DNA from 2 places in the Streptomyces polyrhachis genome. Region 1 is predicted to be linked to the other one. Evidence: riboswitches for the same ligand, from Rfam matches in the RefSeq annotation. Region 1 holds a riboswitch; the other holds the start of a gene.
The links. Region 1 has a riboswitch for glycine ahead of gcvP (aminomethyl-transferring glycine dehydrogenase). Riboswitches for the same ligand answer to the same signal wherever they lie in the genome.
Positions count from the first base shown of each region.

Region 1 (7,502 bases):
GCAGCCGTTGTCAGTGGCGTGGTGCATCCTTCGGACTGTGCAGCGCGAGTCGGCCGGATCGCATCAGCCGGGTGCGGGGGAGCCGCCCCCGGGCCCGGCCCGGCGCGCCGCCGAGCCGGTGGGGCGGGCGGCGCCCACGATCCTCCACCTCGACATGGACGCCTTCTTCGCCGCCGTCGAGCAGGCCGCCAAGCCCAGCCTGCGCGGCAAGCCCGTGATCGTCGGCGGCCTCGGCCCCCGCGGCGTGGTGGCCACCTGCTCCTACGAGGCGCGGGTCTTCGGCGTGCACTCCGCGATGCCCACCTCCCAGGCCCGCCGCCTGTGCCCCAACGCCGCCTACCTCCAGCCGCGCTTCGAGGTCTACCGGAGCATCAGCGAGCGCGTCATGGCGCTGCTGGGGGAGCTGTCGCCGCTGGTGGAGCCGCTGAGCCTGGACGAGGCGTTCGTCGATCTGGAGGCCGGCGGAGCGGCCCGGGACACCGCCGGCGCCAGGAGCGTCGCCGAGCGGCTGCGGGCGGATATCCGGGCGGCCACGGGGCTGACCGGGTCGGTGGGGCTGGCCGGCTCGAAGATGCTCGCCAAGATGGCCTCGGAGCTGGCCAAGCCCGACGGGTTTTTCGTCGTCACCCCCGGTACGGAGCCCGCCCTGCTCGCCCCCATGTCCGTGCGCGCGCTGCCCGGGGTGGGGCCGGCCACCGCGGAGACGCTGCGCCGGGCCGGGATCACGACGGTCAAGCAGGTCACCGAGGCCGGCGAGGAGGAGCTGGTGCAGCTGCTGGGCAGGGCGCACGGCTCGTGGGTCCACGCCATGGGCCTGGGCCGCGACCGGCGCCCCGTGGTCGCCGAGCGGGATGCGAAGTCCGTCTCCGTGGAGGACACCTTCGACGTCGACCTGCACGACCGGGTGCGCATCCGCGCGGAGGTGGCGCGGCTGGCCGAGCGGTGTGTGAGCCGGCTGCGCGGTGCGCGGCGCTCGGGGCGCACGGTGGTGCTGAAGGTCCGGCGCTACGACTTCTCCACGCTCACCCGCTCCGAGACCCTGCGCGGCCCCACCGACGACCCGGTGGTGGTGCGCGAGGCGGCGGAGCGGCTGCTGGAGGGCGTGGACACCACCGGGGGCGTACGACTGCTCGGGGTGGGCGTCAGCGGACTCGCCGACTACACGCAGGAGGACCTCTTCGCCCAGGCGGCGGGGGAGCGGGCCGCGCGGGCCGCCGAGCAGGAGGCGCGGGAGATCGCGGCGGTACGGGACACAGGCGGACCGCAGGCCGGCCGGGAGCCCGGCGGGGAGTCCGGCGGGGGAGAGCCGCCCGGGGCGGCCGGTGTCCCGGAGGCCCCCGAGCCGCGCCGCTGGCCGCCCGGTGTGGACGTGGTCCACACCGGGCACGGCCCCGGCTGGGTCCAGGGCAGCGGCCTGGGCCGCGTCACGGTCCGCTTCGAGACCCCGCTCTCACCACCGGGCCGCGTCCTGACCTTCGCCGCCGACGATCCGGCGCTGGAGCGGGGAAAGCCGCTGCCCCTGGTCCCGCAGGACTGAGGCCGGCCCGAGGGCCGTGCCGGGCCCGTACCGCCCGGCCGGTGCGGGATCGGGCGGCGGGTTCAGCCCTCCGCGCCGGAGATACGGCCGAAGTCGCGGTCGGGCGGGGTGGGGGGCTTGCCGCCCGCGGGGGGCAGCGCCATGCCGTAGTGGTGGTAGAGCTGGAGTTCCTGCTCGGGGGAGAGGTGGCGGCCGACGCCGAAGTCCGGCGCGTCCTTGATCAGTTCCCGTTCGAAGGGGATCCGCAGGGCGCCCGAGACCAGCTCGCTCGGCTCCAGCGGCACGAAGGCGTCCCGGTGGAAGAGCCCGGTGCGGATCGCCGCCCACTCCGGCTGCCCGGTCGCGTCGTCGAGGTAGACCTCGTCCACGGTGCCGATCTTCGTCCCACGGGTGTCGAACGCCTTGCACCCGATCAGGCTCCGGGGATCGATGTCACTCTGCACGGTCCCTCCAACCACTCGTCCGTTGCGCTGAGTCCACCAAAGGACACAATCCGCCCCCCGGCCACCGGAGGGAACCACCCGTGTGGTGCCGGGAGCCGCGGCGCCCGGCCCGGGTGCGGCTGCCCGGGCCGGGCCGGCCCCCACCCCCGCTGGTAGGCTGGGGGACGGCTGCAAACCCCGCGCGGGAGAGTCCGCCCCGGAGCCCCGGGACGGCGCCGAAGGAGCAAATCCTCCCCGGAATCTCTCAGGCACACGTACCGCGCGGACGAGGTCACTCTGGAAAGCAGGGCCCGGGCGCACGCCCGGACCCTCACCGACGGTGAAAGCCGGGCCCGTGCCCGGTGAAGCTCTCAGGTTTGGATGACAGAGGGGGAGGCCGTTCGGGTGCCGTCCCAGGCGCCCCTCGAAGGTCATGCGACCAGGAGGCCTTAACGATGTCCGCCACCCACCGCTCCTCCCTCGGACCCTCTCTCGGAGAGCTCGAGCGCGGTATCCCCTTCGAGCAGCGCCACATCGGCCCCGACGCCGAGGCCGAGGCGAAGATGCTGGCCCAGGTCGGCTACGGCTCCCTCGACGAGCTGACCGCCGCCGCCGTCCCCGACGTAATCAAGGGCGCCGAGTCCCTCGCCCTCCCCGAGGCCCGTACCGAGGCCGAGGTGCTGGCCGAGCTGCGTGACCTGGCCGACCGCAACCAGGTCCTGACCTCCATGATCGGCCTGGGCTACCACGGCACCTTCACCCCGCCGGTGATCCTGCGCAACGTGCTGGAGAACCCGGCCTGGTACACGGCGTACACCCCCTACCAGCCGGAGATCTCCCAGGGCCGCCTGGAGGCCCTGCTGAACTTCCAGACCGTCGTGGCCGACCTCACCGGCCTGCCCACCGCCGGCGCCTCCCTCCTCGACGAGGGCACCGCCGCCGCCGAGGCCATGTCCCTCTCGCGCCGCATGGGCAAGGTCAGGAACGGCGTCTTCCTCATCGACGCCGACACCCTGCCGCAGACGATCGCGGTGATCCAGACCCGCGCCGAGCCCACCGGCGTCGAGGTCGTCGTCGCCGACCTCGGCGCGGGCATCCCCGCCGAGATCGCCGAGCGCGGCGTCTTCGGCGTCCTGCTGCAGTACCCGGGCGCCTCCGGTGCCGTACGGGACCTGCGCCCCGTCATCGAGCAGGCCCACGAGCTGGGCGCGCTGGTCACCGTCGCCGCCGACCTCCTGGCCCTGACGCTGCTGACCTCCCCGGGCGAGCTGGGCGCCGACATCGCCGTCGGCAACACCCAGCGCTTCGGCGTCCCGATGGGCTTCGGCGGACCGCACGCCGGCTACATGTCCGTACGGGAGAAGTTCGCCCGCAGCCTGCCCGGCCGCCTCGTCGGCGTCTCCAAGGACGTCGACGGCCGCCCCGCCTACCGGCTGGCGCTCCAGACCCGCGAGCAGCACATCCGCCGTGAGAAGGCCACCTCCAACATCTGCACCGCGCAGGTGCTCCTCGCCGTGATGGCCGGCATGTACGCCGTCTACCACGGCCCCGACGGCCTGCGCGCCATCGCGCGGCGCACCCACCGCTACGCCGCGATCCTCGCCGCGGGCCTGGAGGCCGCCGGGGTGGAGCTGACCCAGGGCGCCCACTTCGACACCCTCACCGCCCGCGTCCCCGGCCGCGCCGCCGAGATCGTCGCCGCCGCCCGCGAGGCCGGCGTCAACCTGCGCCTGACCGACGCCGACCACGTCGGCATCGCCTGCGACGAGACCACCACCCGCGCCGACCTGGCCGCCGTCTGGTCCGCCTTCGGCACGCAGGGCGACGTCGAGGCGCTGGACGCCGCCGTCGCCGAGGCACTCCCCGCGGACCTGCTGCGCGGCGACGAGGTGCTCACCCACCCCGTCTTCCACCAGCACCGCTCCGAGACGGCCATGCTGCGCTACCTGCGCAAGCTCGCCGATCGCGACTACGCGCTGGACCGCGGCATGATCCCGCTGGGCTCCTGCACGATGAAGCTCAACGCGACCACCGAGATGGAGCCGGTCACCTGGCCGGAGTTCGGCGCCCTGCACCCCTTCGCGCCGGCCGAGCAGGCCGCCGGCTTCCTCACCCTCATCAACGAGCTGGAGGAGCGCCTGGCGGAGGTCACCGGCTACGACAAGGTCTCCCTCCAGCCCAACGCCGGCTCCCAGGGCGAGCTGGCCGGCCTGCTGGCCGTGCGCGCGTACCACCGAGCCAACGGCGACACGCAGCGCGACGTGTGCCTCATCCCCTCCTCCGCGCACGGCACCAACGCCGCCAGCGCCGTGATGGCCGGCATGAAGGTCGTCGTCGTCGCCACCCGCGAGGACGGCGACGTCGACGTCGAGGACCTGCACGCCAAGATCGACAAGCACCGCGATGAGCTGGCCGTGCTGATGGTCACCTACCCCTCCACCCACGGCGTCTTCGAGGAGCAGATCACCGAGGTCTGCGCCGCGGTGCACGAGGCGGGCGGCCAGGTCTACGTCGACGGCGCCAACCTCAACGCCCTGGTGGGCCTGGCCAAGCCGGGCAGGTTCGGCGCGGACGTCTCGCACCTGAACCTCCACAAGACCTTCTGCATCCCGCACGGCGGCGGCGGCCCCGGCGTCGGCCCGGTCGCGGTGCGCGCGCACCTCGCCCCGTACCTGCCCAACCACCCGCTGCAGCCCACCGCCGGACCGGCCACCGGCGTCGGCCCGATCTCCGCCGCCCCCTGGGGCTCCGCGGGCATCCTGCCGATCTCCTGGGCGTACGTGCGGCTGATGGGCGCGGAGGGGCTGCGCCGCGCCACCCAGGTCGCGGTGCTCAGCGCCAACTACATCGCCAAGCGCCTGGAGCCGCACTACCCGGTGCTCTACACCGGCCCCGGCGGCCTGGTCGCGCACGAGTGCATCATCGACGTGCGCCCGCTCACCAAGGCGACGGGCGTGTCCATCGACGACGTCGCCAAGCGGCTCATCGACTACGGCTTCCACGCGCCGACGATGTCCTTCCCCGTCGCCGGCACACTGATGATCGAGCCGACGGAGTCCGAGGACCTCGCCGAGATCGACCGCTTCTGCGACGCGATGATCGCGATCCGCGCGGAGATCGACAAGGTCGGCTCGGGCGCGTGGGACAAGGCCGACAACCCGCTGGCCGGCGCCCCGCACACCGCCGCCGCGCTCGGCGGCGGCTGGGAGCACGGCTACAGCCGCGAGGAGGCCGTCTTCCCGGCCGGGGTGAGCGCCGCCGACAAGTACTGGCCGCCGGTGCGCCGCATCGACGGCGCCTTCGGCGACCGCAACCTGGTCTGCTCCTGCCCGCCGATGGACGAGTACGACAACTGACGGTCGGGCGACCGGTGGTCAACCCCGTGGTGCCAGGCGTCGGTTGAGACGCGGATGAGGCCGGTCCGGCGAACACGCCGGGCCGGCCTCGTGCTTCTCCGGGAGCCCGGCTCCCGGGAGCACGGCGGTCAGGCCGCCGCGATCACGCTTCCCGTACCGAGCGGGCGGTGCGGGGCGATGATGCTGCCGTCGGGCAGCAGCTCCCCGGTGTCCTCGAAGAGCAGGACGCCGTTGCACAGCAGGCTCCACCCCTGCTCCGGGTGGTGGGCGACCGGGTGGGCCGCCTCGCGGTCGGCGGACAGGGCGGACGGACAGGCTGGCTGGTGCGGGCACATGGTGGTGGAAGTCTCTCGCTGCGTCTGCCCGTTGATGAGGCGACTGGCTGGCTCGTACATGGCGGTTCCCCCGTGTCCCCCGTAGACGGTCGGTCGGATCCCAGTGTTGCCCTACCGCGGTCGTTCCGCAGGGATTTCCGGACGACTGGTCTCCCTGGGGGAGGACGCATCACCCGGCCGGACGGTTGCCCGGCCCGGGTCACCCCTTCGGATGGCATCCCGCGGTCCGGCCGACACGGGGGCGCCGACTGTGCTGACCGAAGGTCAGGCCGTCGTACGCAGCAGGGGCGCCGGAGAGAGGCGGTCGCTGAGGCGGGGCAGCAAGTCCGCGACGCGGTACGGCCGGTGGGCCGCGATGCCCGGGGGCGCCGGGGCCAGGGGGACGAGCAGGTCCTCGGGCGCGGGGTGGCCGGTGAGGCCGTCGGAGGCGGTGTCGCGGTGCAGCCACAGCGTGAGCATGTACAGCTCGGGGATCGACAGCAGCCGGGCCTGGAAGAGCGCCGGGAGCGACTCGACCTGGCGCCAGGCACGTTCGGTCGCGGTCACGTACGGACCCTCCACGAAGTGTGAGAACGCCCAGCCGTCGGGTGTGAGCCCGGCCTGCGCCGCGGCTGCCGGCGGGCCGGCCGGGCCGCGCAGCTGGAAGCGCCAGCCGCTGAGCCGGGTACGGGGCGCCACCGGTCGCGCGGCGCCGGGCCGGCGGCTGCCCACGCCGTCCATGGTGTGGACGGGGAGGGAGAGTTCGGTGGTCAGCGGGCCGGCCGGGACGCGCGGCGGGGAAGGGCGTACGCCGAAGGTGCGGGCGCCGGGCAGGGCGGTGGGGGAACCCAGTGCGTTGAGGATGCTGCGCAGGGCGGGCGCGGGGGCGGGCGGAACGAGCAGCGGCATGGTCAGTTGCCTCTCACTGGGAAAGAACTGCTGAGCGGAGAACGGCGGATACCTGGGGGACTGCGGATAAGCGGGCGGGGCGGCGCGGTCGCGGTGCGGGCCGTACGACCACGCCGTCAGGGGTGTCCGCATGCCGGGCGGGGGCGGGGCCGACTCTCTGCCTCGTGGGGAAGTCTAACCGCCCCGGGTTGAGAGGGTGTTTCCCCTAGAAGGCCCCAATATTGCCCGTCAGGTGAATTCCAGCCATAGTGCGGCGCCGTATCACCGGCGATTCGTCCAGCACGTGCGTGCGGCCTGCGGTGACTCATTTCCGTGAGATGGCCGGAAATCGACGGTGATTTTCGCCATGCCGTCGCGGCCGCCTGGCCGGCCTCGATATGCCTGCGGAATGTGCCGCCATCGTGGGCCGCTTCCAGCCTACTTGGCGGCGGCGGGCCGGCGGGGCGTTATCGATCGCCCCGGCTGGGCATCATCCCGGCACGCCGCACACGAGGAGGGACGCAGCGATGGGGGAGAAGGTCGCGGCCGGCGGGTTCGACCTGTCCGACCGTCAGCGTCACCGCCGCCGGCTCCGCCAGTGCCTGACCGCGCTGGAGCGGATGCTGGAGGAGAAGCGCTTCGACCGGCCGCAGAATCTCATGGGGCTGGAGATAGAACTGAATCTGGTGGGGGCGGACGGATTACCGCGCATGCTGAACCACGCGGTACTGGAGCGCATAGCGAGCCCCGATTTCCAGACGGAGCTGGGCCAGTTCAACCTGGAAGTCAACATCGCCCCGCACCGGCTTTCCGCCCGCGTTCTCGATCAACTGGCGGAGGAACTGCGCACCGGACTGGGATACGCCGACCGCAAAGCCCGGGAGGTGGCTGCCGGAATCGTCATGATCGGAATTCTCCCCACCCTCACCGAGGAGGACCTGGGAAGTGCCAACCTCACCGAGGTCGACCGCTATCTGCTGCTCAA
Region 1 is NZ_JBHSZO010000002.1:30,473-37,974, forward strand. Features, by position in the region: gene ACFQLX_RS01255 (DNA polymerase IV) at 155-1,537, shown strand; gene ACFQLX_RS01260 (PRC-barrel domain-containing protein) at 1,600-1,980, opposite strand; glycine riboswitch at 2,153-2,250, shown strand; gene gcvP (aminomethyl-transferring glycine dehydrogenase) at 2,415-5,315, shown strand; gene ACFQLX_RS01270 (DUF5999 family protein) at 5,444-5,650, opposite strand; gene ACFQLX_RS01275 (hypothetical protein) at 5,915-6,538, opposite strand; gene ACFQLX_RS01280 (glutamate-cysteine ligase family protein) at 7,045-7,502, shown strand, end outside.

Region 2 (7,502 bases), on a different contig from region 1:
GGGGGTCCTCAGCGGGCCCCCAACTCGGGCCGCGGCAAGGCACTCCGGGGGGAAAGCGGGAGGCCGCGGCGGGCGCGTCTCATTATGTGGACACGAGGGCGGCGGCTGCGACGCCGGGGGTGCGGAGGCGCGGGTGCCGGAGGTGGCTCAGGTGGCGGGGGCCGTGTCAGTACGGCGCCGGGGCCGCGCCCGGGTGGCGGCTCGGCGGCGGGTAGCCGTAGCCGGCGGGGGCGGCCGGGCCGCCCGGGAAGGCGCCGCGGTCGAAGAAGGGGCGGCCGTTGGCCCGCATCCACATCGCGACGGGGTCGTAGTCGTCGGCCAGGGCGACGGAGGAGACCGGCAGCCCGGCGGGGACGGCGGCGACGGAGTCCCGCATCATCGCGCGGGCGGCGGCCACCGACTGCTCGCCGGTGTCGTACAGGTCGAGCCCGATCGCCAGGTACGGCTCGCCGAGGGCCGGCTGCACCCAGGCGCGCGTCAGGGTCCGTACGGCCGGGGTGCGGTGGGCGTTCTGGCCGAGGAGGGCGTAGAACTGCTGGACGTCGACGGACGGCTCCGACAGGCGCAGGGGGCCGGCGGGGAGGGCCTCCAGGCCCGCGACGACGCGGCGCAGGTCCAGCCAGGGCACGCCCACGCCGCCGCCGGGGGCGTGCGGGTCCAGCCACAGGCCCCAGCGGTCCGGGTAGAGCGCGGCGGCGATGTCCCGGCCGGCGACGGTCTCGTGCGCGCGCCGCCAGCCGCTCGCGGCGAGCGCCTCCTCGCCGGTCACACAGGGGACGTAGCCGTGGCCGCCGACCTCCATGGCGCCGTACTGCGCGTCCGTGGAGCCCTTGCGGCCCTGCCAGAGCAGCATCCGCACCGGGCCGTCGCGCAGCGCCGTGAGCAGCCGCTCGTAGACCTCGTAGCGCCCCGGCGCCATCTCACCGACGAGCCGCCCGAGCCCCGTACCCCCGTTCACTTCCCCTCAGCCCCCTCATCCGCCGCGCCTGCCGGGCCCGTGCTCCGGTGGCACCTCACAGGTTAGAACGTCGCCTCGCGCTTGTGTGAGCCGACGGTTGTCTCTCCGTACGAATCAGTCGTGTCAGTCGTGGGCCTGTCGTGCACGGGGCGCGGACCTGTCGTGCATCGGCCGCGGATTTCAGTACGGGCCGCCGAAGAACGGCTTGACCCTGGTCCGCAGCCACTGCACCACCGGATCGCCCGCGGCGGCCTCCATGAAGACCAACTGCACCGGCCAGTCGACCGGTTGGCGCTCCAGCGCGCGGCCGAGCGCGACGAGGGCCGTCTCGCGGGCCTGGGGCGCGGCCGACAGCTCGACCCCGACGAAGAGTTGGGGCGCGCCCGCCTCCACGCTCGCCAACACCCGGCGCGCGGAGCCGACTTCGGGGGTGCGCTCGAACTCCTCGCGGGCGGCGGCCAGGAAGTCCACCGGGTCGTCCTGCCAGTCGGGCTCGTAGAGCCGCACCCGGCCGCCGCTGGGCGCCCCGGGCGCCCCCGCCTGCGCCGTGCGGTCGCGCGCCAGCTCCGCCACCGCGGCGGGCGGCAGCGGTACGCCGACCGCGCCGCCGGGGTTGACCGCGATGCCCAGCTGCGGCGGCAGCCCGCGCGCGAACTCCCGCGCGGGGGCGGCCGTGAAGGACATGTGCGAGCCGACGACGGCGAGGAACTGCTCCTTGGAGGAGAACACCGGCACGTAGGGCGCCCCGCCGATCTCGGTGGTCGCCAGCCGCAGGCGCGTGCTCTGCGGTCCGCCGCCCTGCGGCAGCGGCACCCACAGCAGGCTGCGCCCCAGCACCTCCAGCAGCCGGGGCATGGCGCCGGGCTCGCCCAGGGCGGCGCGCAGCACCTCCTCCAGCTCGTTGGCCGGGAAGGCGGGCTGGTCGAGAAGGGGCGCTTCGGGCAGATCCGGGTAGCTCACGCGGGCGAGCCTAACGGCTGGATCCGCCTCCCAGGGGGCCTCGGCTCACCCGAATCGCAGGACCGCCGATCGGGCGCGCTCGCGGTCGAGCACCACCGCCGAGTCGAACTCCCCCGCCAGCGAGCCGTCCCGCGCCGCCCGCAGCAGCCGTCCCACCGACTGCCGGTGGCGGGCGAAGGCGTACGCCGACACCGTGCGCCCGCGCGAGCGCTGCCCCTCCCAGGCCGTCGTCGCCGGTACGTCCAGGAGCAGCAGGTGCACCCCGCGCCCCTCGCGCCGCGCCGCGCGCACGATCCAGCGGCGCACCCACGCCTGGCTGCCGCAGTCGTGCACCACCAGGCCCGTGCGCGAGCGCAGCGCCCGCCACAGCCCCCGGTAGTGGGCGGCGCGCACCAGCGGCCGGTAGAGCCCGTACGGCAGCGCGCGCCCCAGCCTCGGTCCCAGGCGCAGTTCCAGCGCCCGCTCCCAGCGCTCGCGGGTGTCCTGGGAGTCCACCCGCCAGGCCCCGGGCGGCACCGCGCGCCGCATCAGCGTGGACTTGCCCGCGCCCGGCAGCCCGGAGACCACCACCACGTCCCCGGGGCAGAAGCGCAGCTCCGTGTGCTCGGTCCGCTCGGCCCTGTCAGCCCTGCCTGCCCTGTCAGCCCAGTGCTCGCGGCCGTCTCGCCCGTCGCGGCCCTCACGGCGCAGACGCTGCGCCGGCCGCTCTCCGGTCACCGCGGCGGCCCTTCGTACGGCCGGACCCGGATCCTCCACGTGTTCGTCCCCCTCCGTTCGGTCGTACCCGTGCCAGCCTCGCAAGGACGGGGCCGGGTCACAAGAACCCGCCCCGTCCCGGGGCCGGACCGGTCGTGCGATGATGTGGCCCGTCAACTGCATACCGGCCGCTCGAATCCGCGCGGGAGAGTCCTGGATCCATTGTCTCGCAAGGGATCCGGGCGCCGAAGGAGCAAGTCCCTCCCTGGAATCTCTCAGGCCCCGTACCGCGCGGGCGAGGCAGCTCTGAAAAGCGGGTTTCCGGCTGCGCAGCCCAGCTCTGCGCACCCGAGGCCCCACCCAAGGTGCAAGTCGCCCCCGTCGCGGGGTTGCGGCGAACCTCTCAGGTACCGATGACAGAGGGGGAGGAAGCGCTCGCCGCTGCCCATCCCTGCCCACCTCTGTCTGTCCGGGAGTCCAACCGTGACCACACCCGAACCCCGCCGTACGGCCCTCGACGCCACGCACCGCTCGCTCGGCGCGACGATGACCGACTTCGCCGGCTGGGACATGCCCCTGCGCTACGCCAGCGAGCGCGACGAGCACAACGCCGTGCGCACCCGCGCCGGCCTCTTCGACCTCTCCCACATGGGCGAGATCACCGTGACCGGCCCGCAGGCCGGCGAGCTGCTCGACTACGCGCTGGTCGGCCGGCTCTCCGTGCTGGGCGTGGGCCGCGCCCGCTACACGCACATCTGCCGGGAGGACGGCGGCATCCTGGACGACCTGATCGTCTACCGCCTGGGCGACGAGGAGTTCATGGTCGTCGCCAACGCCTCCAACGCCCAGGTCGTCCTGGACGCCCTCACCGAGCGCGCCCCCGGCTTCGACGCCGCCGTACGCGACGACCGCGACGCCTACGCGCTGATCGCCGTCCAGGGCCCCGAGGCGCCGGGCATCCTGGCCTCGCTCACCGACGCCGACCTCGACGGGCTGAAGTACTACGCCGGCCTGCCCGGCACCGTCGCCGGCGTCGAGGCGCTCATCGCGCGCACCGGCTACACCGGCGAGGACGGCTTCGAGCTGTTCGTCCGCCCGGCCGACGCCGTCGCCCTGTGGGAGGCGCTGACCGAGGCGGGCGCGGGCGCCGGACTCATCCCGTGCGGGCTCTCCTGCCGCGACACGCTGCGCCTGGAGGCGGGCATGCCGCTGTACGGGCACGAGCTGACCACCGACCTGACGCCCTTCGACGCCGGTCTGGGCCGGGTCGTGAAGTTCGACAAGCCGGTGGACTTCGTCGGCCGCGAGGCGCTGGAGCAGGCCGCCGAGCGCGCCGAGTCCGCGCCGCCGCGCGTGCTGGTGGGCCTGGTGGCCGAGGGCCGCCGGGTGCCGCGGGCCGGTTTCGACGTGGTCGCGGGCGGTGAGGTCATCGGCACCGTCACCTCCGGCGCCCCCTCCCCCACCCTGGGCAGCCCGATCGCGATGGCGTACGTGGACGCCGCGCACGCCGTGCCGGGCACGGCGGGTGTCGGGGTGGACATCCGCGGCACGCACGAGCCGTACCAGGTCGTGGCGCTGCCGTTCTACAAGCGCGAGCGCTAGGCCGCGTTCTTCCGTACCGCACGGCCCCGCGCCTCCGTACCGCAGCACTCCCGTACGCACCATCCTCACGTATCCAGGAGAATCACCCCCATGAGCAACCCCACGCAGCTTCGCTACAGCAAGGAACACGAGTGGCTCTCGCCCGCCGAGGACGGCGTGGCCACCGTCGGGATCACCTCCCACGCCGCCGACGCGCTCGGTGACGTGGTCTACGTGCAGCTTCCGGAGGTCGGCGACACCGTGACCGCCGGCGAGTCCTGCGGTGAGCTGGAGTCGACGAAGTCGGTCTCCGACCTGTACTCCCCCGTCACCGGTGAGGTCGTCGAGGCCAACCAGGACGTCGTGGACGACCCGGCCCTCGTCAACAGCGCGCCCTTCGAGGGCGGTTGGCTCTTCAAGGTCCGCCTCGCGGGCGAGCCCGACGACCTGCTGTCCGCCGACGAGTACACCGCGTTCACCGCGGGCTGAGGGACGTAACCGATCATGGACCTTCTCAACGGATCCCTTCACGAGGTCGACCCGGACGTCGCGGCCGCCGTCGACGCCGAGCTGCGCCGCCAGCAGGACACGCTGGAGATGATCGCCTCGGAGAACTTCGCCCCGGTGGCGGTGCTCCAGGCGCAGGGCTCGGTGCTGACCAACAAGTACGCCGAGGGCTACCCGGGCCGGCGCTACTACGGCGGCTGCGAGCACGTCGACGTCATCGAGGACCTCGCCCGCGACCGGATCAAGGCGCTCTTCGGCGCCGAGGCCGCGAACGTGCAGCCCCACTCGGGCGCCTCGGCCAACGCGGCGGCGATGTTCGCCGTGCTCAAGCCGGGCGACACCATCCTGGGCCTGGACCTGGCGCACGGCGGCCACCTGACCCACGGCATGAAGATCAACTTCTCCGGCAAGCTCTACAACGTGGCCGCCTACCACGTGGACGCCGAGACCGGGCAGGTCGACATGGCCGAGGTCGAGCGCCTCGCCAAGGAGCACCGCCCGCAGCTGATCATCGCGGGCTGGTCGGCGTACCCGCGTCAGCTGGACTTCGCGGAGTTCCGGCGGATCGCCGACGAGGTCGGCGCGCTGCTGATGGTGGACATGGCGCACTTCGCCGGCCTGGTGGCCGCGGGGCTGCACCCCAACCCGGTGCCGTACGCGGACATCGTCACCACCACCACGCACAAGACCCTCGGCGGTCCGCGCGGCGGCGTCATCCTGTCCAAGCAGGAGCTGGCCAAGAAGATCAACTCCGCGGTCTTCCCCGGTCAGCAGGGCGGTCCGCTGGAGCACGTGATCGCGGCCAAGGCGGTCGCGTTCAAGATCGCGGCGGGTGAGGAGTTCAAGGAGCGCCAGCAGCGCACGCTGGAGGGCGCGCGGATCCTCGCCGAGCGGCTGCTGGCGGACGACGCCCGCGAGGCCGGCGTCTCCGTCCTGTCCGGTGGTACGGACGTCCACCTGGTCCTCGTCGACCTGCGCGACTCCGAGCTGGACGGCCAGCAGGCCGAGGACCGCCTGCACGAGGTCGGCATCACGGTCAACCGCAACGCGGTGCCCAACGACCCGCGCCCGCCGATGGTCACCTCCGGCCTGCGGATCGGCACCCCGGCGCTGGCCACCCGCGGCTTCACGGCCGAGGACTTCCGCGAGGTCGCGGACGTCGTCGCCGAGGCGCTGAAGCCGGGCTTCGACGGGGCGAAGGCCGCGGAGCTGTCGGCGCGGGTGTCCGCGCTGGCCGCGAAGCACCCGCTGTACCCGGGGCTCTGAGCCTCCTTCGCGTGAGCTGCGCGTCGGTGCGGTGCGGGGCCGGTCTGTAACCGGTCCCACACCGCACCGATGCCGCCCTCCCGCGCCGATGGACGCACACTGGAGGAGGGCCTCCCCCGTGTCCACGTGATCCGGGCGCTCGATCCCCGCGCCCCACCGGGCCGCTGTGTCGACCTGCCGCCCGCCCCCGCCTGTCCGGCACGACCCCCGCACCACGCACGACGCACGACAGGACAAAGGAGTCCGATTCCACCGTGGCTATCTCCGTGTTCGACCTCTTCTCCATCGGCATCGGCCCCTCCTCGTCGCACACGGTCGGCCCGATGCGCGCCGCCGGGATGTTCGCGCGGCGCCTGAAGAACGACGGGCTGCTCGCGCACACCGCCGCCGTACGCGCCGAGCTCTTCGGCTCCCTGGGCGCCACCGGCCACGGGCACGGCACGCCCAAGGCCGTCCTGCTGGGCCTGGAGGGCTACTCCCCCCGTACGGTCGACGTCGCCTGGGCCGACACCGAGGTGGCGCGGATCCGCGAGAGCGGGAAGCTGCACCTGCTCGGGGCGGACATAGGGGCCGACCACGAGCTGGACTTCGACTACGACAGGGACCTGGTGCTGCACCGGCGCCGCTCCCTGCCGTACCACGCCAACGGCATGACCCTCTTCGCCTACGACGACTCCGGGGTGCCGCTGCTGGAGAAGACGTACTACTCGGTCGGCGGCGGCTTCGTCGTGGACGAGGACGCGGTCGGCGAGGACCGCATCAAGCTGGACGACACGGTGCTGGCGTACCCGTTCCGCACCGGCGACGAGATGGTGCGCATGGCGCGCGAGACGGGCCTGTCGATCTCCTCCCTCATGCTGGAGAACGAGAAGGCGTGGCGCTCGGAGGAGGAGATCCGCGCCGGGCTGCTGGAGATCTGGCGCGTGATGCAGGAGTGCGTGGCGCGCGGCATGGCCGTCGAGGGCATCCTGCCGGGCGGTCTGAAGGTACGCCGCCGGGCCGCGCAGACCGCGCGCCAACTGCGGGCGGAGGGCGCGCGCGACTCGCACGCGATGGAGTGGGCGACGCTGTACGCGATGGCGGTGAACGAGGAGAACGCGGCGGGCGGCCGGGTGGTCACCGCGCCGACGAACGGCGCGGCGGGCATCATCCCGGCGGTGCTGCACTACGCGCGCGACTTCGTCCCGGGCACGGACGACGACGCGATCGTGCGCTTCCTGCTGGCAGCCGGCGCGATCGGCATGCTCTTCAAGGAGAACGCCTCGATCTCCGGCGCGGAGGTCGGCTGCCAGGGCGAGGTCGGCTCGGCCTGCTCGATGGCGGCGGGCGGCCTGGCGGAGATCATGGGCGGCACCCCCGAGCAGGTGGAGAACGCGGCCGAGATCGGCATCGAGCACAACCTGGGCCTGACCTGCGACCCGGTCGGCGGCCTGGTCCAGATCCCGTGCATCGAACGCAACGGCATGGCGGCGGTCAAGGCCGTCACGGCGGCCCGCATGGCCCTGCGCGGCGACGGCCGCCACTTCGTCTCGCT
Region 2 is NZ_JBHSZO010000017.1:61,722-69,223, reverse strand. Features, by position in the region: gene ACFQLX_RS12910 (enhanced serine sensitivity protein SseB C-terminal domain-containing protein) at 167-919, opposite strand; gene ACFQLX_RS12905 (enhanced serine sensitivity protein SseB) at 1,139-1,918, opposite strand; gene ACFQLX_RS12900 (AAA family ATPase) at 1,964-2,635, opposite strand; glycine riboswitch at 2,808-2,914, shown strand; gene gcvT (glycine cleavage system aminomethyltransferase GcvT) at 3,098-4,216, shown strand; gene gcvH (glycine cleavage system protein GcvH) at 4,307-4,684, shown strand; gene glyA (serine hydroxymethyltransferase) at 4,700-5,968, shown strand; gene ACFQLX_RS12880 (L-serine ammonia-lyase) at 6,223-7,502, shown strand, end outside.
Region 2: it holds a riboswitch for glycine, as region 1 does, so the genes downstream of both, gcvT (glycine cleavage system aminomethyltransferase GcvT) here and gcvP (aminomethyl-transferring glycine dehydrogenase) in region 1, are expected to answer to the same signal.